One region of the Metabacillus sp. 113a genome, then DNA from elsewhere that is predicted to be linked to it. Evidence: riboswitches for the same ligand, from Rfam matches in the RefSeq annotation. Region 1 holds a riboswitch; each other region holds the start of a gene.
What was found. A riboswitch is a leader RNA that binds a small molecule or an ion and turns the genes downstream of it on or off. The one in region 1 is predicted to bind S-adenosylmethionine.

Region 1 (7,875 bases):
GTGATGACGAGAGAAACAACGAGCATTCCCATCATTCCTGTAATCGGATATCCCATAATAATTTGTTTCGCAAACGGACGTTTTTCCGGAGAGTAGTTTTCCACCCTGGTAGTCATCCATCCGTTAATTAAAGGAATAGCAATTAATAAGATGACAGCCAGCAGCCGGACGATATTCTCGTCATCCGGAGCAAAGGGAATGAGGCTATGGGCTGCTTTTGGAAAAATAAACGTAATTAAAACGAGCAGCCAATAAAAGGATAATACTCCAATCAGGCTGATTTTTGAATCATCTTTTGACGGAACCCGTCCCAGAAAGGAAGCAGTAGCAAAGCTGAATAGCTTGCTCAATAGTTTTGATGATGCCCCCAGGATAAACTGAATCAGCATGGACAAGTCCACTCCTAACATGTTATATACGAATACCTATTCCCTAACTGTATGAAGCATAAGCTGGAAAATAGTTCAAAATGCAAATAACCCGGGACGGTCAACCGTCCCGGGGAAATAGACTATTTAATCTTGAATTGGGCAAGAGTTAGATTTAAATCATCTGTGAGGACCCTTAGTTCTGTTACCTTCGCCGTCATTTTCTCAAAGGCTGTGAGCTGTTCTGTAGTGGAAGCAGATATTTCCTCACTGCCTGCGGCCGTTTGTTCAACCACAGCGCTGATGCTCTCTACATTATGAAGGACTTTGCCCCCGAGATCTTTAGAGTGGTTCAGTCCAGAGCTTAGCGAATCCAGTTCATCAGCAATTTTAGCCATTGCTTTTTCAATATCCATAAAGGTCTGGCTCGTTTCTCCCATCGATTTCTCCTGCCGGAAGGCAAGGTTCATCCCATTGTCCACCGCTTCTGAAACCTCACCAATTCCTTTTTTAATCATTTTGGCCATATCAAAAATGTGATGGGTTGAGGCCGCCGATTGCTCAGCAAGCTTTCTCACTTCCTCTGCTACGACCGCAAAGCCCTTCCCGGCTTCACCTGCCCGGGCCGCTTCAATTGCTGCGTTTAGTGCGAGAAGGTTTGTCTGGTCAGCTATTCCAGAAACAACTTTTGCCATGTCTTCAATTTTAGCCGTATACCCGGCAAAATCCTTTGTGGCCTGCTGGATCTTGCTGCTTGCATCAAGATTGCTTTTGATTAACAATCTCTGACTCTGGATGGCCTCTTTTCCGCCATGAACCGCTTCCTGAGCAAGCTCCCCATGGACAAGCACCTGTTTGCTTCTTTCCACATTTTTCTGGAAGCTTCGATCCATATCGTCAATTAAGTTGACTGCATCCTGCAAATCCCCTGAAATCGATTGGGAGCCGGCGGAAAGTTCATCCGTGGAAACGGCTACCTGGTTGCTGATTTCGGTTAAGGAGCGGGTTTCCGATTCCAGCTGCCTCGCAAATCCCTCCACATCTTTGCTTACACTGTCGATTGAAAACAAGAGCGCTTTTAACTGGTTGGTCATTTGGCCGAACGCCTCGTTGAGCACCCCGATCTCATCTTTGCCTTTATAAGAAACGGCTTCTACCAAGAGATTTCCTTCAGTGATTTGCTTTGCATTCTCAGAAAGCTTTTTCAGCGGCTTGGTGATGCGGGATGTTATCCGTATTGCCATAACGGCTGAGACAGCTAACAGCAGAATGCTCCCCACTGCAGCCGACAGGATTACGAACGCAATCTGGCTTTTCAATTCTTCCTGGAGCCGGTCATAATATGCCATGGATTCTTCATTCAGCATGTATACGTCGTTTTGAATTCCTTCTATACGGATGGATTGCCGCTTTGCCTCTGCCGGGTTTCTTGATTCCAGGGCGGCTGCAGCTTCCGGCTTCCAAATCTCATATTTCTGTTTTACTTTCAAAAATAGAGGAGCTTCCCGAACCTCGCCCATCCTTTTTTCGATGCTTGCTATGCGTTCTTCTGCATTTTTCATTCCCTGCAGCGATTCGTCCCGCTGCGCATCTGTTAAAGAAAATGAGAAGTTGCTGATGCTTTGCTTCAACGTGTTCATGTCTGCATCAAGCTGCTGGACGTCCATCATAATCGGCACATAGTCCTGATTGGAGGACTGGATGGACAGCATGCTGACAATGATAAAGAGGATCAGGGCAGCGGCTAATGCCATCATCCCGAGTATATTGATGAGGAGGCGCTTTCTGATCGTCATTTTGCCGCACCTCCAAATTCTGCCTTCATGCTATCAAGCTTGCTCCGTTCCTCTTCTGACAGCTCTAAAATCCTCACCGGAGAAAGATCAACACCCTTTTCTGCGATTCCAAATTCGATATGCCCCTCCGGGAGCTTGCCTGACTTTTTGTAATCCTTCACCATTTCATATATGGCTACATCTATATTTTTCATCATGGAAGTAATGACCGCTTTTTCAGCATAGAAATATTGATCGCTATCGACCCCGATGCCGTAAACTCCCTGCTTTTGAGCTTCCTTCAGGACACCTACTCCCGTAAAACCTGCTGCTGCGTATAAGATATCAGCATCCTCTTCTATTAAATCAGAGGCCAGCTCCCCGCCGAGCTTGTCGTCACCAAAGTTCTCTGCAAAAACGGATTTAAGCTGGACGTCAGGGTTAACCGCTAATGCTCCCTTTTGGAAGCCATCCAAAAATTTGCGGATCAGCGGAACATCCGCTCCGCCAATAAATCCAAGCACCTCTGTTTCGGTTTTCATCGCTGCCAGTGCTCCCGCCAGATAACTGCCCTCCTCTTCTTTAAACGTAAGAGAAGTAATGTTCTTCAGTTCTGATACAGCATCAATCAAAATAAATCGCTGCTCAGGATATTTTTTGGCCGTTTTTTCAAGATCCTCCTGAATCATAAATCCAAGTCCAACGACTACATCATTTCCAGACTTCACTAAATCTTCCAAGCCCTTTTCATAGGTCTTAGAGTCTTTTAGCTCCCTGTAATCAAACTGGATGCCTAGTTCATCCCTTGATTTTTGAAGTCCTCTGAATGCTGAATCACTGAAAGATTGATCCCCAAGACCGACATCTGAGAGCATAATCCCTATCTTTATCTTTTTCTCGGCCTTGCTCTGAACAGTTTGCTGCATGCACCCGGCTAAAAGCATGAGGCATAAGCCCGCTGCAGCAGCAGCTATGTATTTTCTCAAAGTTGTTACTCCCCTTTTATCTATTTATGATTACACTTTTCTATCGTCATTTTTACGGGGAAATAAAGCGGACATAGTTTAAAATCACAAAAAAATCTTTCAGCCGGCAGCCGCTCGCTTCTTCAGTTGCGGGCAATGAGAACCACCCATAAAAAAAAGCAAAAGCCATATTGGCTTATTGCTCTTTTACAAAGTACGTCCAGCCATTCTCCTGGTAGACTCTATTTTCTCTCATTAAATGTCCGATGGCTCTTTTAAAGGCGGCTTTGCTCATTCCAAACCGTTCTTTTATGTCTTCCGGGTCAGACTTATCCCAATATGGCATAGCACCATTTCTCAATCCCATGTAGTCCAGGATCTTCTCTGCATCAGGACTGATCGCTTCCTGTTTTCTGGGCAAAAGGGATACGTTGACAGAGCCATCTTCTTTAACGTCGATTACTCTTCCCTCTATCAGCTCACCAAGTCGCGGTTCTCTCGTCATTTGGCTGGAGTGAATAAATCCTTTGTACCCCTCAACAGAAATAAAGAAGCACCCGGCAGCAATATGCCTGTAAACGTGACCGGAAATGCTCTTATTAAATGCTTCACGGCTTGCTGTCACGAACTTTTCAGCAAAAATCTCCTCCGTCGCATATTTAGCGAAAAACCGCCCATTCTCTGTCACTCTCATCGTACAGTATAATTTGTCTCCCTTTTCAGGCCAAATGGGTCTGAATTCAGGCAGAATATCATTTGCTATGAGCGCATCTTTTGATAAGCCGATATTGACGAATACCCCCATATGATCCACCGCGTCTACCGCTTCCACCCAGTCGTATTCGCCTTCCTTAAGAATAGGCTTTTTCATCGTTGCAGCAAGCCGGTCTTCAAAATCCAGGAAAAGAAACACATCTATGTACTCTTTATCTTCAATTGGCTCCGTAATCTCGCTGTCGTGCAGGAGAACCCTCGTTTCTCCATCTGTCAGGAAATAGCCAAAATCCAGACGTTCGTCAATCTCTAAACGTTCATATGTGCCTGCTCTCACAAGTCACCTGTCCTTTCCGTACCTTGTACATGTTGTATGGCATGTCTAATTCTACTATAATCAATTCATAAAGTGAAACTTCCATCAGCGGAGATTTTCTCCCCGAATGGGAAACGCTCCCCCTCTTCCAAGTTTTTGGCCGGGTTCATCTTTCTTGCCTGAATCAGCAGGCTGGCGCAGGACAGGTTCTACCCTCCCAAAAAAGATTCATGCTGAAGAGGGATTCAGCTTGACAGAGCCTGTTATAAAGGCAGATGGCCTTTTAGATGGGATTAAGAAAACATGGGAGGAATCGGCATGTCAAAGGAAAATTCATTCGATATTGTATCCAAAGTCGAAATGCCTGAGGTTCAAAATGCTATAGCGGTTGCACTTAAAGAAATTCAAAACCGCTACGATTTTAAAGGAAGCAAAAGTGACATCAAGCTTGAAAAAGAAGAACTTGTCCTGATTTCAGATGATGACTACAAACTGGAACAGCTTAAGGACGTCCTCATCAGCAAACTAATCCGCCGTGAGGTTCCTGTAAAAAATATTCAGTACGGCAAAGTCGAGGGAGCATCCGGGGGTACTGTGCGCCAGCGCGGCAAGCTGGTTCAGGGAATCGATAAAGAAAACGCTAAACGCATCAATAACATCATCAAAAATTCCGGATTAAAAGTAAAATCCCAGGTGCAGGATGACCAGGTCCGTGTCACAGGAAAGAACCGCGATGACCTCCAGCAAGTGATTGCTGCCATCCGGCAAGCGGAGCTCCCAATTGATGTACAGTTTATTAATTACAGATAATCAAAGGACGGGACCGCTGTAAACGCGGTCTTTTTGTTATCCAAATGCAGCACAGATTAGAAGAAGCAGACAAAACATCCCCCGCAATGAACCATTCTTTTATTTTTCGAGTGCCTAAAGGGGCTGACGGAGTCTGTCTCATCCGTTTTCTCCTTTCACTTCTTTTTGCAGGAAAAATGTTAGGCTAACCCCTTGAATATTTTCGAAAAATTAGGTAAATTGGGAGTAATCGATTTTTAAATGAATATCGTTCTTATCAAGAGAAGCCGAGGGACTGGCCCGATGACGCTTCAGCAACCGGTCATGCAAGATTGCGTGCCAAGGTGCTAAATCCAGCTGAGCTGCCTGCTTGGAAGATAAGAAGAAGTCCGAATGTCAAAGCCTTCTTCTGCAGAAGGCTTTTTATTTTTCATTCTGCTGGATTCAAATGACTATTTCCGCTAAAGACAGCTAACGAAACTTATTTTTCAAGAGGAGGGGGATTCCCGCATGGGATTTCTAGATGATTTGCAAAATCAGATTTTAGTAGCAGATGGTGCGATGGGAACCCTTTTGTACTCCCATGGGATTGACCGGTGCTTTGAAGAACTGAATAGATCAAGTCCCGATCAGATCCGGGGAATCCATGAAGCCTATATAAAAGCCGGGGCACGCGTCATCCAGACGAACACATACGGAGGAAATCATATCAAGCTATCCCGATATGGTCTGGAGGATGATATCCGGACAATCAATTCACAGGCGGTCAAACTTGCGAGACAGGCTGCCGGCAGTCAGGCCTATGTGCTCGCAACGATGGGCGGGGTCCGCGCCTTCAAGAAAAGCTCACACACTCTGGAGGAGCTGAAGCGCAGCTTCCGTGAGCAGCTTTACGTTCTCCTGAATGAAGACATAGACGGGCTTTTGCTTGAGACGTTTTATGATTTGGAGGAGCTGAAGGCGGTTCTTGAGATTGCAAGAAAAGAAACCAATAAACCGGTTACCGCGAATGTTTCACTTCATGAAACGGGAGTTCTGCAGGATGGAACTTCGCTTGCAGACGGCTTAAAACAGCTTGAAGAGCTTGGTGCGGATGTGGTCGGACTTAATTGCCGGCTCGGTCCTTACCATATGCTTGAATCTCTTGAGGAGGTTCCCCTTCCAAAGCATGCGTTTCTTTCGGTATACCCGAACGGCAGTCTTCCTTCTGTAGAGGAAGGACGCCTTATTTATGAATCGGACGAAAACTATTTTGGTGACAGTGCCCTTGCGTTCCGAAGCCAGGGTGCCCGCCTGATCGGCGGCTGCTGCGGGACAACGCCCAAGCATGTGAAAGCCATGGCGGATGCCTTGAGAGGTCTCGATCCGATCAGCGAAAAATCAGTGAAGGCCCGGAAAACAATCATCGTGCAGGAGAGTCCAGAGCCGGAATACCCTCCGCTCCACAAAATCGTGCAGGAGCGCCGGTCCATCATTGTTGAGCTCGACCCTCCGAAAACACTTGGACTTGAGAAATTTTTTACCGGGGCTGAACAACTGAAGAAATCTGGAATAGACAGCATCACCCTGGCGGACAATTCCCTTGCTTCTCCGAGAATAAGTAACACAGCTGTCGGCACCCAGCTGAAGGAAAAGCACCATATGCGCCCTCTTATTCACATAACCTGCCGGGACCGGAATTTAATCGGACTGCAATCCCATTTGATGGGCCTGCACACTCTCGGACTTACAGATGTTCTTGCGATTACCGGAGACCCATCTAAGATCGGAGATTTTCCCGGAGCAACCTCCGTTTACGATCTGTCATCCTTTGACTTGATTTCACTGATTAAACAATTTAATGAAGGATTATCTTACTCCGGAAAGCCTTTAGGAGGAAAAACGAATTTTACTGTGGCTGGCGCGTTTAATCCCAATGTCCGCCATTTGAACAAGGCAGCTGAACGGCTTGAGAAAAAAATAGCGTGCGGGGCCGACTATTTCATATCCCAGCCAATCTATTCGGTCAAACAGATGGAGGAAGTTCATGACGCCGTAAGGCATCTTTCCGCACCGCTGTATATCGGCATAATGCCGCTGACGAGCAGCAGAAATGCGGAATTTATTCATCATGAAATACCCGGCATCAAGCTTTCAGACTCCATCCGTGAAAAAATGGCCGCTGCTGGAAACGATGCGGTCCAGGCTAAAAAGGAAGGCATTGCGATTGCAAAGGAATTGATCGACGCCGCCTTTGATCTTTTTAACGGCATCTACTTGATTACACCGTTTTTAAAGTTTGAATATTCGGCAGAGCTCGCCCAATACATTCATGAAAAAGAGAATCTGCGTTCAGAAAGGGAGTTTTCAAATGTCCAGCATACGTGAACAAATCACTAAAAGAATCCTTGTATTAGACGGAGCCATGGGGACGATGATTCAGAACGCAAACCTGACAGCCGATGATTTCGGAGGCGAGGCCCTTGAAGGCTGCAATGAATATTTGTCCCTTACAAAACCTGACCTTATCTCCCACATCCACGAAGCCTATCTAGAGGCCGGAGCCGATATCATTGAAACGAATACATTCGGCGCCACCAGTCTCGTGCTTGATGAGTATGAGCTCGGCCACCTTGCTTATGAAATCAATTTCAAAGGAGCTTTGCTTGCCAAAAAAGCCGCCGATAAATTTACTGCTGAAGACCACCCGCGTTATGTTGCCGGTTCAATGGGGCCGACGACAAAAACGCTATCCGTTACAGGCGGAACGACCTTTCAGCACTTGGTTTCCACCTATGAAGAACAGGCCCGTGGATTGATTGAAGGCGGATCCGATCTTCTTTTACTGGAGACGAGCCAGGATATGCTGAATGTCAAAGCAGGCTTTCTAGGCATAAAAGAGGCCTTCGCAAAAACCGGAAAGGAACTTCCATTAATGGTCTCCGGGACGATTGAGCCGATGGGTACGA
Region 2 (7,875 bases), on a different contig from region 1:
AAAATGGCAGCTGCTCCCGCAATGATCAGAATAGGCATCCACATCTTCATTTTTCATTCTCCTTCCAGTATTAAAGGGATGGTGAACCAAAATTCACTTCCCTTGCCTTCTCTGCTGATAACACCGATTTCTCCACGGTGAAGTCCAATAAATTCCTTTGCAATCGCAAGCCCCAGCCCTGAGCCTCCTAATGCCTGGTTTCTGGATTTTTCAGCCCGGTAGAACCGTTCGAAAATCCTTAACTGGTCGGCTTGCCTGATTCCAGGACCCTCGTCCTTGACCGAAAAAAGGATTTGATCCGCTTTTTTTTCTGCTTTTAAGAGGATTAAGCCCTGGTCCGGCGAATGGCTGACTGCATTTTGAATCAGGTTGGAAAGGACTCTCATGATCTGTTCCCGCACCATGAATACCGGGGGCAACCCTTCTTCAAGCTGGAGTTCCAAGCGAAGCTGCTTTTCCTTTAAAATGAGTTCCAATGGCTGAAGAACGTCCAAAATGAGCTGGTCGGCATACACTGGCTCCGGAAGAAACGGAATCATCTGACTGTCCAGCTGAGACAATTCGAATAGCTCCTGAATCAGCTTGCTTAAACGGACAGCCTCTTTCTTTATGGTGGATAGATACTCTTCCTTCTCCCGCTCATCCCTCACCACTCCGTCTTCCAGCGCTTCAACATAGGAGAGAATGGAAGCTATTGGGGTACGCAAATCGTGAGAAACGTTAGCAATCAGCTCTGTCTTATAAGCCTCGGACTTTTTCACTTCCATAAACATCCGATCCAGTTTTTCAGCCATTTCATTAAAATGACTTCCGAGCTCCTTAATTTCGGCCGGTCCCTTTTCGGAAATCCGGACATTAAAATGACCGTCTGACATTTTCTTTGATTCCGATTTTATTTGGTTGACCGCCTTCATGAGCGGTTCTGTCAGGAAAAAGTGGGCCAGAGAAGAAAGAACCCCTGCTGCAAACGTCATAATTGTTAAAATCAGGATGGAATCATTTGGAATCGACATCTCCACAAAACTGATCAGCAAAAAAATCAAAATCAAGGATGTGCAAAGAAAATTTGCTAAAATCAACAGCGTTCTGATTCTCATAAGATGGAACGCTCCAGCTTGTAGCCAATTCCCCAAACCGTCTTAATAAATTGCGGTTCTGCCGGATTTTTTTCCAGTTTTTCTCTCAGTCTTCTGATGTGAACATTCACCGTGTTCCCATCTCCTGAGAAATCGTATCCCCACACCTTCTGAAGCAGCTGGGATCTTGAAAACACTTGGGAGGGATGACTCGCCAGCAGCCATAGGACATCAAATTCCTTAGCAGTCATTTCCACAAGAACCTCACCTGACTTTACTTCTCTTGCAGATGAATCAATGGTAATCGTTCCGAACGTAATAAAATTCGTTTCAGGCCTCTTACCTTTTGAAACCCGTCTAAGCATGTTCTTTACCCGTAAAACAAGTTCTCTCGGACTGAAGGGCTTTGTCAGATAATCATCTGCTCCCAACGTGAGGCCCAGAATTCGGTCTCTTTCCTGACCAAGGGCTGTCAGCATGATAATTGGGACATCCTCATCCTCCGCCCTGATTTCTTCTGCTGCAATCCACCCGTCTTTTCCGGGCATCATCAGATCCAGAATGATTAAGTCCGGCCGGCCCGAACGCCACTTTTCTACCGCTTCATATCCATTTACTGCTGATTCCACCATGTATCCTTCCCGCTCCAAATACCGTCTGCATACATCAAGGATGGATGGTTCATCATCAACAAGCAAAACCTTCTGCATCAATCCCGGCTCCTTTTACGATCTTTCCTATAACTATATCCCAGCATCGGCATTATGGGTACTAATCATGCTCTCGGCTGTATGAATAGAGTACCCGCTGAAAATTATAAAAGAATAAGCAAAAGATTAAATTTCTATGAATTAATTTTCGAAAAGATCCGCTCCCTAAGAAAACGGATGAAAGCGTAAAAAAGATCAATGCAAAAATTGGCAGCAAAAAGGCCCGAAACCAATTGGTTCCGGGCCTTGCTTTTCGGTTCAGGATCAATGAAGCACTAAATCAGATGCAGGCCCATTTATACCTTCTATGAAAGAATGGTACGAAGCGCTTCTGCTTTGTCTGTCTGCTCCCAAGGCAGTTCTACATCTGTACGTCCAAAGTGGCCGTAAGCTGCAGTTTGTTTGTAGATTGGACGGCGAAGATCAAGCATTTTGATAATCCCTGCCGGCCGAAGATCAAAGTTTTGGCGCACTGCGTCAACTAGAGCTTCTTCACTTGCTTTGCCTGTGCTGAATGTATTGATCGAAATGGACACAGGCTGGGCAACACCGATCGCATAGGCAAGCTGGACTTCACATTTCTCTGCAAGGCCTGCTGCTACAATGTTTTTAGCCACATAACGGGCAGCATAAGCAGCAGAGCGGTCAACCTTCGTCGCGTCCTTACCGGAAAACGCACCGCCGCCGTGGCGTGCATAACCGCCATACGTATCAACAATGATTTTACGTCCAGTCAAACCAGCATCACCTTGAGGTCCGCCAATAACAAAACGGCCTGTCGGATTTATGAAGTATTTGGTGTTTTCATCGATAAGTTCAGCAGGAACCACCGGCTTAATCACATGCTCTTTCAGGTTGCGCTGAATCTGCTCCAAAGAAATTTCCGGGTGATGCTGGGTGGAAATAACAATGGTATCAACGCGAACCGGTTTATCGTTCTCGTCATACTCAACTGTTACTTGCGTCTTTCCATCCGGGCGAAGGTAAGGCAGAATTTCTTCCTTACGCACTTCTGCCAATCGGCGGGAAAGCTTATGTGCAAGAGAGATTGGAAGAGGCATAAGTTCTTTTGTCTCATTGCACGCAAATCCGAACATCAAACCCTGGTCCCCAGCACCAATTGCATCAATTTCCTCATCTGTCATGGTTCCTTCACGGGCTTCAAGTGCCTGATCGACACCCATTGCAATATCTGCAGACTGCTCATCAATGGATGTAAGCACTGCACACGTTTCAGCATCAAAACCATACTTGGCCCGTGTATAGCCGATATCTTTAACTGTTTCACGGACAATTTTCGGAATATCGACGTAAGTTGAAGTTGTAATTTCTCCAGCAACCAGGACAAGACCGGTTGTTACGGATGTTTCGCAGGCAACACGTGCATTCGGATCGTTAGCAAGAATCGCATCCAGGATTGAATCGGAGATTTGGTCACAAATTTTATCCGGGTGTCCCTCCGTTACGGATTCTGAAGTGAATAGATGGCGTTTAACTGACAATGTAATTCCTCCTCTGAATTTTCGGCTGTTCTATTGGCAAGGTTCAGTTATGTACTTCCCCTCTTTGTTTGAGACGGAACTCGTTCCCTTTTCTTATCTTTAGCTTTATGTTAAGAATCTTTCCCTATAAAATCGGAAAAAGATTCCAGACTGCATAAAAAAACCCTTCCTTCTTAATAGAGGAAAGGAGTTATTATTCAGCCTTTCACTCTTATCGCTCAAGGACTACAGCCTTGCGTCAGGTTAGCACCTTTGCATGAGAGAAAACCGAAGTCTTCCGACCTTGCAGGTTGCTGGGCTTCATAGGGCCTGTCCCTCCGCCAGCTCGGGATAAGAGAATCCGTTCAAGGACATATAATACCTCAATTTTCCCGTAAATGTCAACAAAAACTGAAAGGATGTTTTTGAACGAAAAAGCATTTTTGTATGCGCTCTCCCTTAAAACAGAGGTATAATGTTGGTAGAGCTGGACATGGTATGGAATTGAGAGCCATTTCCCGCCTTATCCGGGAGGACTGGCTGCGGATGCCGGCCCGCGAACCTCCGTCCAACAGCTTGACTGGATTTCGGCATATTTTTGCAAACGCATTCAATACCCGGCTGGCGGTACAGGCTTTAAGCGGGTAAATGCCCTTGTCGAAGCGCTCCGCCGGATTTACGGACGCTGCAATCAGCTTCATCTTGTTTACGGGCGGGGACGGCACGGTTTCGAGCGGTTCCTTAATCTATTTTTTCATGACCATACAAGTTCAGCCAGCTCCGCTAAACATTCATTTTTCAGCTGAGCACTGGCATTTCGTAAGGTGGAGCGTAAAATACATTAATTAGTATAGACTATTACCTTAAATGTGTTATACTAATTATAGAAATGACTTTATTACGAGCAAAGGAAGGTATGGGGATGAATTCACTTGCCGCAACAAACGAGCTTTCGCTTTTACTTGAAGGGGAAAATGTTTCATTAAACTTATCAGTACCGCAGCTAGTTGAAAAAATTCTGTCAAGGAACGAAGCCGTTTTAACATCAACCGGTGCCATCCGCGCAACGACCGGTGCCTATACAGGCCGTTCGCCTAAAGATAAATTTATTGTTAAGGAAACGAGCGTTGAAAACAAAATTGATTGGGGCGCTGTTAATCAGCCTATTTCAAGCGATGCTTTTGAAAAGCTTTACCAGAAGGTCCTTTCATACTTAAAACAGCAGAATGAATTGTTTGTTTTTGATGGATATGCCGGAGCCGATGAAAGATACCGTCTGCCCATCAAAGTGGTGAACGAATATGCATGGCATAATCTTTTTGCGAATCAGCTTTTCATAAGACCGGATGGTAAACCGGATCACTCGGGCACGGAGCCCTTCACCATTGTATCTGCTCCAAATTTCAAAGCGGATCCGGCTTTAGACGGCACCAATTCAGAAACCTTCATCATCATTTCCTTCGAAAAAAGAACCATCTTAATTGGTGGAACGGAATATGCCGGAGAAATGAAAAAATCAATTTTTTCCATTATGAATTACTTGCTCCCTGAGTCTGGAATTTTCCCGATGCACTGTTCTGCTAATGTTGGCAGGGAAGGGGACGTAGCATTGTTTTTCGGACTTTCCGGAACAGGCAAAACGACTTTGTCAGCGGATCCGAAACGGAAGCTTATTGGAGATGATGAGCATGGCTGGTCTTCTAGCGGAGTATTTAATATCGAAGGCGGATGCTATGCAAAATGCATTAATCTCTCAGAGGAAAAAGAGCCGCAGATCTTTAATGCGATTCGTTTTGGGTCGGTTCTTGAAAACGTAGTGGTCGATGAAACGACGAGAGAGCCTGATTACGATCATGCTTTTTATACTGAGAATACGAGAGCCGCATATTCACTGGATGCAATGGAGAACATTATTCTCCCAAGTATTGCAGGTCATCCGGATACCATTGTTTTCCTGACAGCGGATGCCTTTGGAGTACTGCCTCCGATCAGCAAGCTGACGAAAGAACAAGCCATGTACCATTTCTTAAGCGGATACACAAGCAAGCTGGCAGGCACGGAACGCGGCATTACCTCGCCGCAGGCAACTTTCTCAACCTGTTTCGGATCACCTTTTCTCCCGCTTCCTGCTCAAGCTTATGCGGAAATGCTCGGACAGAAAATTGAAGCGCACAATGCGGACGTGTATTTAGTCAACACAGGATGGACGGGTGGCGAGTATGGTACCGGCAAAAGAATGAAGCTTGAATATACTAGAGCAATGGTTCAGGCGGCGCTGGAAGGAGAACTGGCTTCCTCTGAAATGTTGATGGATGACATTTTTGGGCTGCGCATTCCGGCTCATGTTCCAGGCGTACCGGATGAGGTACTCATTCCTTCCAGAACGTGGTCAGACAAAGAAGCTTATAAAATGAAAGCAAGACAGCTCGCAGAGAAGTTCAAGCATAATTTCACGAAATTCACTTCCGTCAGACAGGAGATCTCTGATCTGGGAGGTCCTCTCGTTTAAAAATTGATAAGTGATTCCCCTTGTACGCTTCACAGCGTTTAGAGGGGAATTTTTTTTAGGGGCAGATTAATCCCTGCATGCGTCTAAGTCGGCTGCAGCATAGCATCCTGCTTTAACATATGACTCAAGGAAAATTTGCCTTTCCAGCCATACATAAGCTTCGTCATTAAATTCTGCAATAATAAATTTTGAAATTTCTCTTAAAATTTGAGACAATCTGTGGTATCTTATTATTATCTTCTTTAGACGCACACTTGTATATATAAGGAGGACACTATGAAAATACGTCTAGGACTTCTCCCGAAGATTGCGGCAGCGATTATTCTCGGTATTCTGGCAGGAAAAATTATGCCGGAAGAAGTAATCCGTTTTTTCGCAACGTTTAATGGCATTTTCGGGAACTTTATTAATTTTGTAATTCCGCTCATTATTATAGGTTTTATCGCACCTGGAATCGGACAGATAGGGAAAGGTGCGGGACGGCTGCTGGGTCTGTCTGCCGGAGTAGCTTATGGTTCCACCGTAGCTGCGGGTCTCCTTGCTTACTTTGCAGCGTCCATGCTGCTGCCGGGATTCACAGAGGGGTATACCTTAAATAAGATGGGAAACCCTGAGGAATTTCTTCAAAAGCCATTTTTCACAGTGGAAATGCCGCCGTTTATTGATATTGTAGGCGCCCTGTTGCTCGCTTTCACACTTGGAATTGGCATGGCCTCTATTAAAGGAAATGCTCTGAACCATGTCATGGAGGATTTTCGGCAAATCGTTGAAAAGGTAATTGCCGTCGTTATCATTCCCCTTCTCCCATTCCATATTTTCGGAATTTTTTCCAATATGACGTTTGGCGGTCAGGTTGAATCCATTATCTCTGTCTTCGCAAAAGTATTTGCGATGATTATTGCATTGCACCTGATTATGCTCGTCCTGCAGTATTTGGCGGCAGGTGCTGTTTCAAAAGCAAATCCGTTCAGGCTTCTAAAATCCATGATGCCCGCTTATTTTACGGCACTTGGAACGCAATCCTCGGCTGCAACGATTCCGGTTACGCTGGAACATGTAAAGAAAACCGGAAAAGCGGATGATAAAGTAGCGGACTTTACAATTCCGCTTTTTGCAACAATTCATCTTTCGGGGAGCACGATTACTCTCGTAAGCTGCGCGATGGGGGTCATGCTGCTAAGCGGAGCAGAGATCTCTTTTCAAACACTCTTTCCATTTATTCTGATGCTGGGCGTAACCATGATTGCAGCACCCGGTGTTCCTGGAGGTGCTGTAATGGCAGCGCTTGGACCCCTAAAGTCTATACTCGGGTTCGATGCTACCATGGTTTCCCTCATCATCGCGCTATACCTCGCTCAGGACAGCTTTGGAACAGCTGCCAACGTAACAGGAGACGGTGCTTTAGCCATCTTCCTGAGCAAAATCGGAGTGAAAAAGAAAAAGCCCGCTTCAGCGAAGCAAGCTTCTTAATAAGATTTCCGCTCCAGCTTTTAAACAGTGCCATTCACCTAAAACCCCCGGCAAGCACGGGGGTTTTTTCAGATGGTAAAAGGTATAGCATTCAAGAGCATCCTGTTATTAATGAAAGCAGCCAGATACGATTACGTTCAAGTGAGTTAACGGGGGATTAGCGAACTTTGTCGAAAAGTCATTATATCGAAAGTACGGACAATAAAATAAAAGTTAGGACAATAAAAAGAGAGTTAGGACAATAAATCTAAAATTAGGACAATAAATCAGAAGTTCGGACAATATCCTGACCAACCGGCTCCGATTCAGCTTTAAAAACTTCTTATACAGCCATAAGAGTGCCCTTCCAGGAAAGGTTGACTGGTGGATGCGCTCCAATCAGCCCTCCAAGGTGAAAATGAAGCGCTTCCAAGCGCATTTTCCCTTCTATTTATTCACGTTAAGGCTTACCTGGTCCGGCCCACTGACCCATACCCACTCGATCCTTTGTTAATGAAAATAAAAAAAGGCTGCACAAGAAAGCAGCCTTCCCCCATTCTAATTGTTCCCCCTCAGGACTTTCTGGCAGCAGCCCCTTCTTTATCCTTATTCCGGCTGATAAGCAAGAATGTACGTTCCCTGAATAGCTG
Region 3 (7,875 bases), on a different contig from region 1:
TCATGACCTTAAACTGGAGCAATTAAAAATCGGAGAAATTTCTGCTACTAAGGTCAATTTGATGTATTTGGAAAGCAAAGCCAGTCCGGCTACACTGAAGCTGATAAGAAAACGATTGAAGGATAATGAAACGAAGCTCGTATTAGAATCCGGCTATATTGAAAGAGTGCTTGAGGATCACCAGGTTACTCTTTTCCCCACAATAAATCATACAGAACGGCCGGATGAAGTGGTAAGCAGTCTGATTGCCGGAAGAATCGCCCTTTTAATCGACGGAACACCGTTTGTTTTATTGTGCCCGACAAGCTTTAAGCACTATTTCTACTCACCAGAGGATCTCTATCAGTCCAACGCTGCAGGAAAGCTGATTTTACTGCTTAGATACCTTTCTTTTTTCCTGTCTGTTTTCGCACCCTCCATATATATCGGAATGATTACCCATCATCAGGCCCTTATTCCAACTTCTTTACTGATTAGTTTGTACTCACAGCGCGAAGGGGTGCCTTTTCCGGCCCTGATTGAAGTATTGATTATGGAAGTAACATTTGAAATTCTGCGCGAAGCAGGCGTCAGGCTTCCAAGGGCAATTGGCCAAGCCATCTCTATTGTAGGAGCGCTCGTTATCGGACAGACAACGGTACAGGCAGGACTGGTATCTACAGCAGTTGTGATCGTTGTCTCAATTACCGCCATTTCAAGCTTTACTTTGCCAAATTACAGCCTGGCCATCACAGCACGCATGGTTCGATTCATCCTGATGTTCGTAACTTACTTCCTGGGCTATTACGGACTGATGCTGGCAGCTATTATGTTTGCCGGTCATCTTTACCAGATAACCACGCTTGGAACACCTTATATGTCAAAAGGAATGCAGGCCGGCAAGGGAGGCAGCAAAACGTGATAAAGTGGATGATTCTTCTCTGCATGCTTCCCATTTTAGCCTCATGCGGTACCCAGCAGGAATTAAACGATCTTTCGATTGTTATCGGAATCGGGGTAGATACAGCAGATCAAGGATACCAGGTTACCCTGCAGCTTGTAGACCCAAGTGAAATTTCAACCGGAGCGGGAATGTCCCCCGGCGGAAAAGCTGTCCCGGTCATCAACATGGTCGGTGAAGGAGCGTCCGTAAATGAAGCCTTTCAGGAGGCGGTATCCAAAATATCCAGAAGAACCTTTTACAGTCATTTGTCTGTCGTCGTCATAGGAGAAGAGCTCGCAAAACGGGGAATAAATGAAATCATTGAACATATGGAACGCGGATCGGATATCCGGAGCAGCTTGCTGCTTTTTACGGCCAAAGGCCAGACCGCTCTTGAAGTGCTATCCGCCCTTCCTCCTTTAACGAAGGTTCCTGCCTTATCCGCTCAAGGGAAAGTGGAAAACAACCTTGAAAACTACGGAACCGTTACGAAAGTCAATATTGTAGACTGGGCGAAAATGACCGGCTTTGAGGGTTCGGATGCCGTCATGCCAGGCATTTATAACCGCGGAGACCCAGAAGTATTTAAAAAGCAGGAAAATCTTGAACAAAGCGAACCATTTTCTACAGCCGTCGGGTATACGGCTATTTTTGGAAAAGATTCAAAGCTGAAATACTGGATTGGTCCAGAAGAAACAAAAGCGATGCTCATTCTTAAGAATCAGGCACGCCGGACATTTATTAATGTAGCCTGCGATGGAGAACATATATCGTATGAGCTTCCCTATTCAAAATCAAATTTGAATGTTAGAGAAAAGGCCGGAAAAATTTATATTGATATAAAAATCTTCACAAGAAGCGAGCTTTATTCCCTGGGGTGCATGAAGGAAAAACAGCTCACGGAAAAAATGATCAGAAAGCTGGAGAATCTGATGACAGCCGAGCTTAAAGATGGTATCTTTCGGGCAGTTCAAGCATCTCAGGATAAACAATCAGATATTTTCGGCTTCGGAATGAAGTTTGCCCAGCGTGAACCGAAGAAATGGAAGGAGGTTAAAGACCGTTGGAAACAGCTGTATGAAGATGCGGAAGTTCGCGTTCAGGTGTCAACCGAATTGCTTAGGGGCGGAGTAGTCGAAAGTCATATGTAAAGAGGGATTCTTATGGGGAAAATTTCATCAAGGCAGCTGTTTTATTTAATTTTTATATTTGAAATCGGCAGTGCCATCCTTCTTGATCCCGCTAAAGAAGCTATGAAGGATGCATGGCTGGCCATGCTGATCGGGTTTGCCGCCAGCATTCCGAATCTCCTTGTCTATATTTATTTATCCAGGCTTTCAGGACGAAAAACAATTATCGGAATACTGATCATGCTTCTCGGGAAAAAAGCTGGAATCGCCGTTTCTTCCCTTTACATTCTTTATTTTCTCTATATCTGTACCCGGGTGCTGAGGGATTTTGGGGAGCTGCTTATCATTACAGCCTATGATGAAACGTTTTTAATCGTGATCAGCAGCTTTATGATGCTGGCAGTCATGTATTTTGCAATCAAACGGGTCCAAGTGATTGCAGGTGTTTCAAAGCCCCTGTTTTTTGCTATTACAATCCCATTTTTAGTTGTTGTCTCTTTTGAAGTCATTTCCAGAATTGTGGATGTAAACGAGCTGCTTCCCGTACTTCAGGATGGACCGCTTCCTCTTTTAAAAACGGTGTTTCCAACAGTCATGACCTTCCCATTTGGGGAAATGATTGTATTTACGATGTTTTATCCTCTTGTTCAAGAAGGCGCGAAGCTGATCAAAACAACACTGACCTCAATTTTTTTGGCCACACTGGTCCTGTGCACAACTGCCCTGCTTCATGTTTCCATCCTCGGAGCAGAAATGACGAAAAACTTTGTCTTTCCGATTCTTGCCACGGTCTCTCTCATCAACATTTCAGACTTTATCCAGAGGCTAGACTCCATCGTTGTCATTTTAATGATTATCGTGGGTTTTGTGAAAGTGTTTATGTTTTTCTATGCCGCACTTAGAAGTACGGTCGAGTTAACCGGCACAAATAACCCGGTGCCTCCCGCCCTGATTTATGGAATCGGAATCACCTTTGCCTCACTCTCTGTTGCCAACACTCAATATGAACATTTCCAGGAAGGTCTCAATTTTGTTCCATTTTTTCTCCACGTTCCCTTTCAGATGATCATTCCAGCTGTCCTGCTTTTCGTTCTTTGGCTGAAAAAAAGGAAAAAAGGTGATGCAGTTGACCATTATAAAGAAATTTAAAAGAGCATTAACAGAAATGAAAACGATAGCCTATTCACTTACGATCATAATCGTCCTTTTTATCGGGATTGCCTGTATTGATTTGTATCAGGGCTATTCGTGGAACATGATCATGAAAACGTTTACGCATGAGTTGAAAACGTCCTCCATGAACGATCTTTTCTCAATGTCCATTTTCCTCATTCTCATTATCATCTATCTTTATGTGACCTCGGTAAAGTCGGACAAAAAGAAATCTTGAAGATTGACCGCCGAATACAGCGGAGAAAAAGCCCAGTGCTTAATGCACTGAGCTTTTTCTTAAGGATTTATCCTTTTTTTAGGCTGGCTGTTTTACGCCATCTTGCGCTTTCGAGTGCTTACCGGAACCTGATTTTTTAATCTTCGGTACAGGCAGAAGATAAGTGGAAAGCGGCAGGAACGTAATAAGTCTAATCGCTGCTGCACACAGGACCGTGACAACGATAAACATTGGTGCTACATAAGCGAAGCTCCAGTACTGTTCAGGCAGATGTCTTGCAAGCAGATACAGGATCATTGGATGAATCAAATAAATTCCCATTGAATACTTCCCAAGGAGTACAAGCGGCTGCCGCACTGCTGCAAACTTTGAAAGCAGCGGGTACATGCCCACAATGGACACACACAGCAGCGGGATGTTTACCAGATTGGTTAATCTGCGGTTTGAAACGTAGCCGACTGTTTTGTACTCAATGACGCATCCAATAGTAACGGCAATTGTAACGAGCAGCATTGTAATCGGTCTTTTAACTGCGAAATCGCGGATGCCTTCCCAGTAATAGGCCATTAATCCTCCGAAAGCAAAGTAGAAAATCCAGACAGGCATAAACGCTTTGCTTGCGATAAACTCTCCAAGCGCCCCGTCGAACGGAGGCTGTATTCCATAAAGGTTATAACTGATAATAAGAGATACGAATGCAAAAACAATTATCAAGGATTGAGAGTTAAAAAGCTTTGCCAGCAGCGGAAAGATTAAATAAAACTGTAATACAATAGAGATGAAATAGAGATGGTAAAAGGACTCGCCTTCCAAAAACGTAATGATTTCTGTAGCTGGATCTGCAATGCCCTTGCCTGTGTACAAATACATCATATAGCGGTAGGCTACACTCCATAAAATAAACGGAATGATAACCTTTGCAAATCTTGACTTAATATATTTTCCAAATTGAAATCCTTTATTACGCACCTGTAAAAACAGCAAAAATCCGCTGATTACTGCAAATATAGGTGTTCCAAATCGTCCTACCTGATTTAAAAAGTGGGAAAACGCATCAAACTTTTCTCCATTCATGCCGTAGTAGGTAGCAGATACATGCACTGCCAGCACCCCCAGGCAAGCGAGGGCACGAAGGAAATGGATTTCAAATAAATAAGCTTTGCCGCTTTTCTTAATAGCCTCAGTTGACATTCTCATATCGCTCCTTTACTGAGTTAGTACTTTCCCATTCTAAACGATATCTGTCTATGTGTGTAAGACAAATTTGAAAAGCATGCTTTCGTACGGGAACCCCATAGAGGTCTTAAGATGGAGTGATGGGGCTGTAAGCGCAACCAAGCCCTGATTAAGCATGAGCACAAAGTCATCAGCTTTTTTTAAAAACTAAAAATGATGTGTTAGTCATTAATTGTTCCAGCGATAAAAATCATCAAAAATTTTTATAGGAACAGATATTTACAAAAAATCACGCATTTTGTCGAAACCTGTCGTCCGGAACAAGGTACCCATGACTGGCTGAAAAATTTCTATAGGCTCTCCATCCTGACTTTCCCTCTCGTCCCCGAGCCTATTTTGCATCACAAATTGATTTTTGTCAAAAAAATGGGCGATACTCCTGCCTCGTATCGCCCCTGAAAAATCAACTGTAATTTTCTCTTACATCAGCTGCATCGGAATCCTGCTTATTTGATTTAGGCTTCAGCTTCGGAAAGCCAAACGCAATAGCCAGAAGTCCGCAAACAAGTGTCAGCATCGGGTAGAACGTGTACGGGATGATGCTGAGCGGTGAGGCTTTAACAAGCTGAGCCCCCGCAAGCATCTGAGCCCCATAAGGAATCAGCCCCTGTACGCTGCACGAAAAGATATCGAGAATACTTGCAGATTTTCTGTTATCAATCCCGTACTGATCCGCAATGTTTTTGGCAAGCGGGCCTGCAGTAATGATAGAAATGGTATTATTTGCCGTTGATAGATTTGTTGCACCCACCAGACCGGCAATTCCAAGTTCTGCGCCTCTTTTTGATCGGATATTTTTCGTCATGGCATTTAGAATAAACTGAATTCCTCCATTGTGCTTGATCAGCTCAACCATTCCGCCAATCAAAACAGAGAGGATAATAAGTTCAGCCATTCCTGATACTCCGTCCATTAGCGATTGGGAAAAAGAAAGGATATTGAAGCTGCCATCGGAGAGTCCGATGATCGCGGTCAATACTATTCCCCCCCCAAGCACGGCAACAACGTTCAGTCCTGCCAGAGCTCCAATCAATACTCCAAGGTATGGGAGCATTTTAATGAAATTGAATTCCTTCGTTTCCACTGTGGAATCCATTCCTGCAGAGATCACAATCAAAATGATCGCTGTGACGACTGCTGCCGGCAAAACAATAAAGAAATTCGTTTTGAACTTATCCAGCATTTCTGTCTTCTGGGTTCTGACCGCCGCAATCGTAGTGTCGGATATGAAGGAGAGATTATCTCCGAACATTGCTCCTCCGATAACGGCAGCCACAGCAAGTGCTACAGGGATTTCAGTTTCCCCGCTGATTCCTGCTGCTATAGGGCCAAGAGCTGCGATCGTCCCCATTGATGTTCCCATTGAAAGGGAAACAAACGCTGCAATAATGAACAATCCTGCTACAAGAAAGCTCTGTGGAAAGTAGGTCAGAGCCAGGTTTACTGTCGATTCAACTGCTCCCATAGCTTTGGCCGATTCCGAAAAAGCACCTGCCAGGATGTAAATAAAGACCATAATCATAATATCCGGATGGCCGGCACCCTTTGCAAAGCGCTCAACCTTCGAATTCAGCGTTTCTTTTCTATTCATAAACAGCGCTGCGGCTACTGCGACCAAAATGGATACAACCATCGGCAGTTTATAAAAGTCCCCGGTGATCACACCTGCCGTAATAAAAAGGGCGATAAAAATCAGCAGCGGCAGCAGCGCCAGCGGATTTGCTTTTACTTCACGATTCACGTTCATTTTCCCACCTCGCATCAATTCTGTTCATAAAAAAGACCCCTTCTTATCCTTAAGAAGAGGCCTTAATACACAATAATCAGGACACTCTTCTCATCTTTCAAGCATTTGCTTGCTGGATTTGGCACAGCACTCTTAAAAAAGTCCGCTGCCGAGGCATCGCAGGGCCAGTCCCTCCGCCTCTCGTGATAAGAAGTTCGTAAATTTATGGGCATTTCATAAACAATCTTTTACTACCTTAAGGGCTGCACAAAAAAATGTCAAACCATAATTTTATTTTCTTAAAAAAATATTTACATGCTGTCATTCATGAAAGCCTTACCAAGCCTGCTGCAGCAACAGCAAGGATATATGTTAAAAAAGATGAATAGAAAACAGCAATAATTGCTATTTACTTTCCAGCAAAAGGATTCTTCCATTCCATCAATGCAGCATAATGGCATGATTCTTCATCCTCTAAATAGTTCCCCATGACCTTCAAAGGGGTGCGGCCGCACCTGAGCAAAAAGGTAAGGACCGGATCCTTTAACTCCCCGTTTACAACACCCTCTAAATACTCTTCAGGTTTCAGTTCATCTGACTTTTTATAGTAGCCCGGCATTCTTCCGCCTCCGAGCAAACGATCAAGCTTTTTATGTACAACCAATTCATAGGCAGAAAACATAAGCCAGCTCCCAAGCCCTGCCTTCCGGTATTGAGGTCTTACCCCTATATCCACAACATACAGCGTTCTGCCCTCTGAAACATGGCTGCCGATATAACCCCGGTCCGTCATATCATCCCACGTATGGTCCGGACCTTTCTCGTCATAATCAACTAAAAGGCTCGTCAGGGATCCTGCGAGCACTCCATCCACTTCAATGCATAGAGCTCCTTCCTGAAACAAGCGGATGTGGCTTTGAAGCTGCTCTTTGCTCCACAGGAGCTCGCTTGGAAAAGGAGGAGGAAAGCTCTCCCTCTGAATCCGGATCAATCCATCAAAGTCAGACTCATGATAGTTGCGGATAACAGCAGGCTTCGGACCTTGATCATCAAAAACGTAAAATTCTTTTTTATACATTTGCTTTCCCCCCCATAGTTACTTATTTATACCGCGATCAGCAGGAGGGAAAACCTGTGTTTACCGGTCGGATTCAGTGAATGTGACCGCTTTTACTTTCTGTGTGTCTTTCTCGAACTCCACGGTGACGAATAATCCAAACTCCCGGCTGTCCCTGCGCACCCATAGTTTGAATTTCTCTTTGGCGGTCCTTCCTGAATCTTCACGTCCTATATATAAATAATCCAGGAGCTTAGCGTCCGGGTATTTCTTTTTTGCCTCCTGAATGGCAATGCGCGACCATTTAGCATAAGCAGGCTCCTGCTGATGTTCCCTTGCATAAACTTCCTGAGGTTCAGCACCGGCAGACAGCATCAGTGCGGCAAACAAAACAGACAACCATTTTTTCATAAT

Region 2: another riboswitch for S-adenosylmethionine. It lies ahead of metK (methionine adenosyltransferase); the one in region 1 lies ahead of ACQCVE_RS11475 (bifunctional homocysteine S-methyltransferase/methylenetetrahydrofolate reductase).
Region 3: another riboswitch for S-adenosylmethionine. It lies ahead of ACQCVE_RS18070 (Na+/H+ antiporter NhaC family protein); the one in region 1 lies ahead of ACQCVE_RS11475 (bifunctional homocysteine S-methyltransferase/methylenetetrahydrofolate reductase).

What each region holds. Positions count from the first base shown of each region.
Region 1 is NZ_JBNILJ010000006.1:51,326-59,200, forward strand. Features, by position in the region: gene ACQCVE_RS11450 (hypothetical protein) at 1-389, opposite strand, end outside; gene ACQCVE_RS11455 (methyl-accepting chemotaxis protein) at 512-2,164, opposite strand; gene ACQCVE_RS11460 (BMP family lipoprotein) at 2,161-3,129, opposite strand; gene ACQCVE_RS11465 (CvfB family protein) at 3,305-4,159, opposite strand; gene ACQCVE_RS11470 (YajQ family cyclic di-GMP-binding protein) at 4,457-4,948, shown strand; SAM riboswitch class I at 5,199-5,311, shown strand; gene ACQCVE_RS11475 (bifunctional homocysteine S-methyltransferase/methylenetetrahydrofolate reductase) at 5,438-7,294, shown strand; gene metH (methionine synthase) at 7,278-7,875, shown strand, end outside.
Region 2 is NZ_JBNILJ010000003.1:325,875-333,749, forward strand. Features, by position in the region: gene msrB (peptide-methionine (R)-S-oxide reductase MsrB) at 1-50, opposite strand, end outside; gene ACQCVE_RS07830 (sensor histidine kinase) at 54-1,097, opposite strand; gene ACQCVE_RS07835 (response regulator transcription factor) at 1,094-1,789, opposite strand; gene metK (methionine adenosyltransferase) at 2,092-3,288, opposite strand; SAM riboswitch class I at 3,497-3,625, opposite strand; gene pckA (phosphoenolpyruvate carboxykinase (ATP)) at 4,190-5,776, shown strand; gene ACQCVE_RS07850 (dicarboxylate/amino acid:cation symporter) at 6,053-7,246, shown strand; gene ACQCVE_RS07855 (heparinase II/III domain-containing protein) at 7,832-7,875, opposite strand, start outside.
Region 3 is NZ_JBNILJ010000020.1:1,178-9,052, reverse strand. Features, by position in the region: gene ACQCVE_RS18095 (spore germination protein) at 1-901, shown strand, start outside; gene ACQCVE_RS18090 (Ger(x)C family spore germination protein) at 898-2,073, shown strand; gene ACQCVE_RS18085 (GerAB/ArcD/ProY family transporter) at 2,086-3,201, shown strand; gene ACQCVE_RS18080 (hypothetical protein) at 3,173-3,442, shown strand; gene ACQCVE_RS18075 (acyltransferase) at 3,521-4,633, opposite strand; gene ACQCVE_RS18070 (Na+/H+ antiporter NhaC family protein) at 5,082-6,425, opposite strand; SAM riboswitch class I at 6,513-6,617, opposite strand; gene ACQCVE_RS18065 (GNAT family N-acetyltransferase) at 6,814-7,482, opposite strand; gene ACQCVE_RS18060 (DUF3889 domain-containing protein) at 7,543-7,872, opposite strand.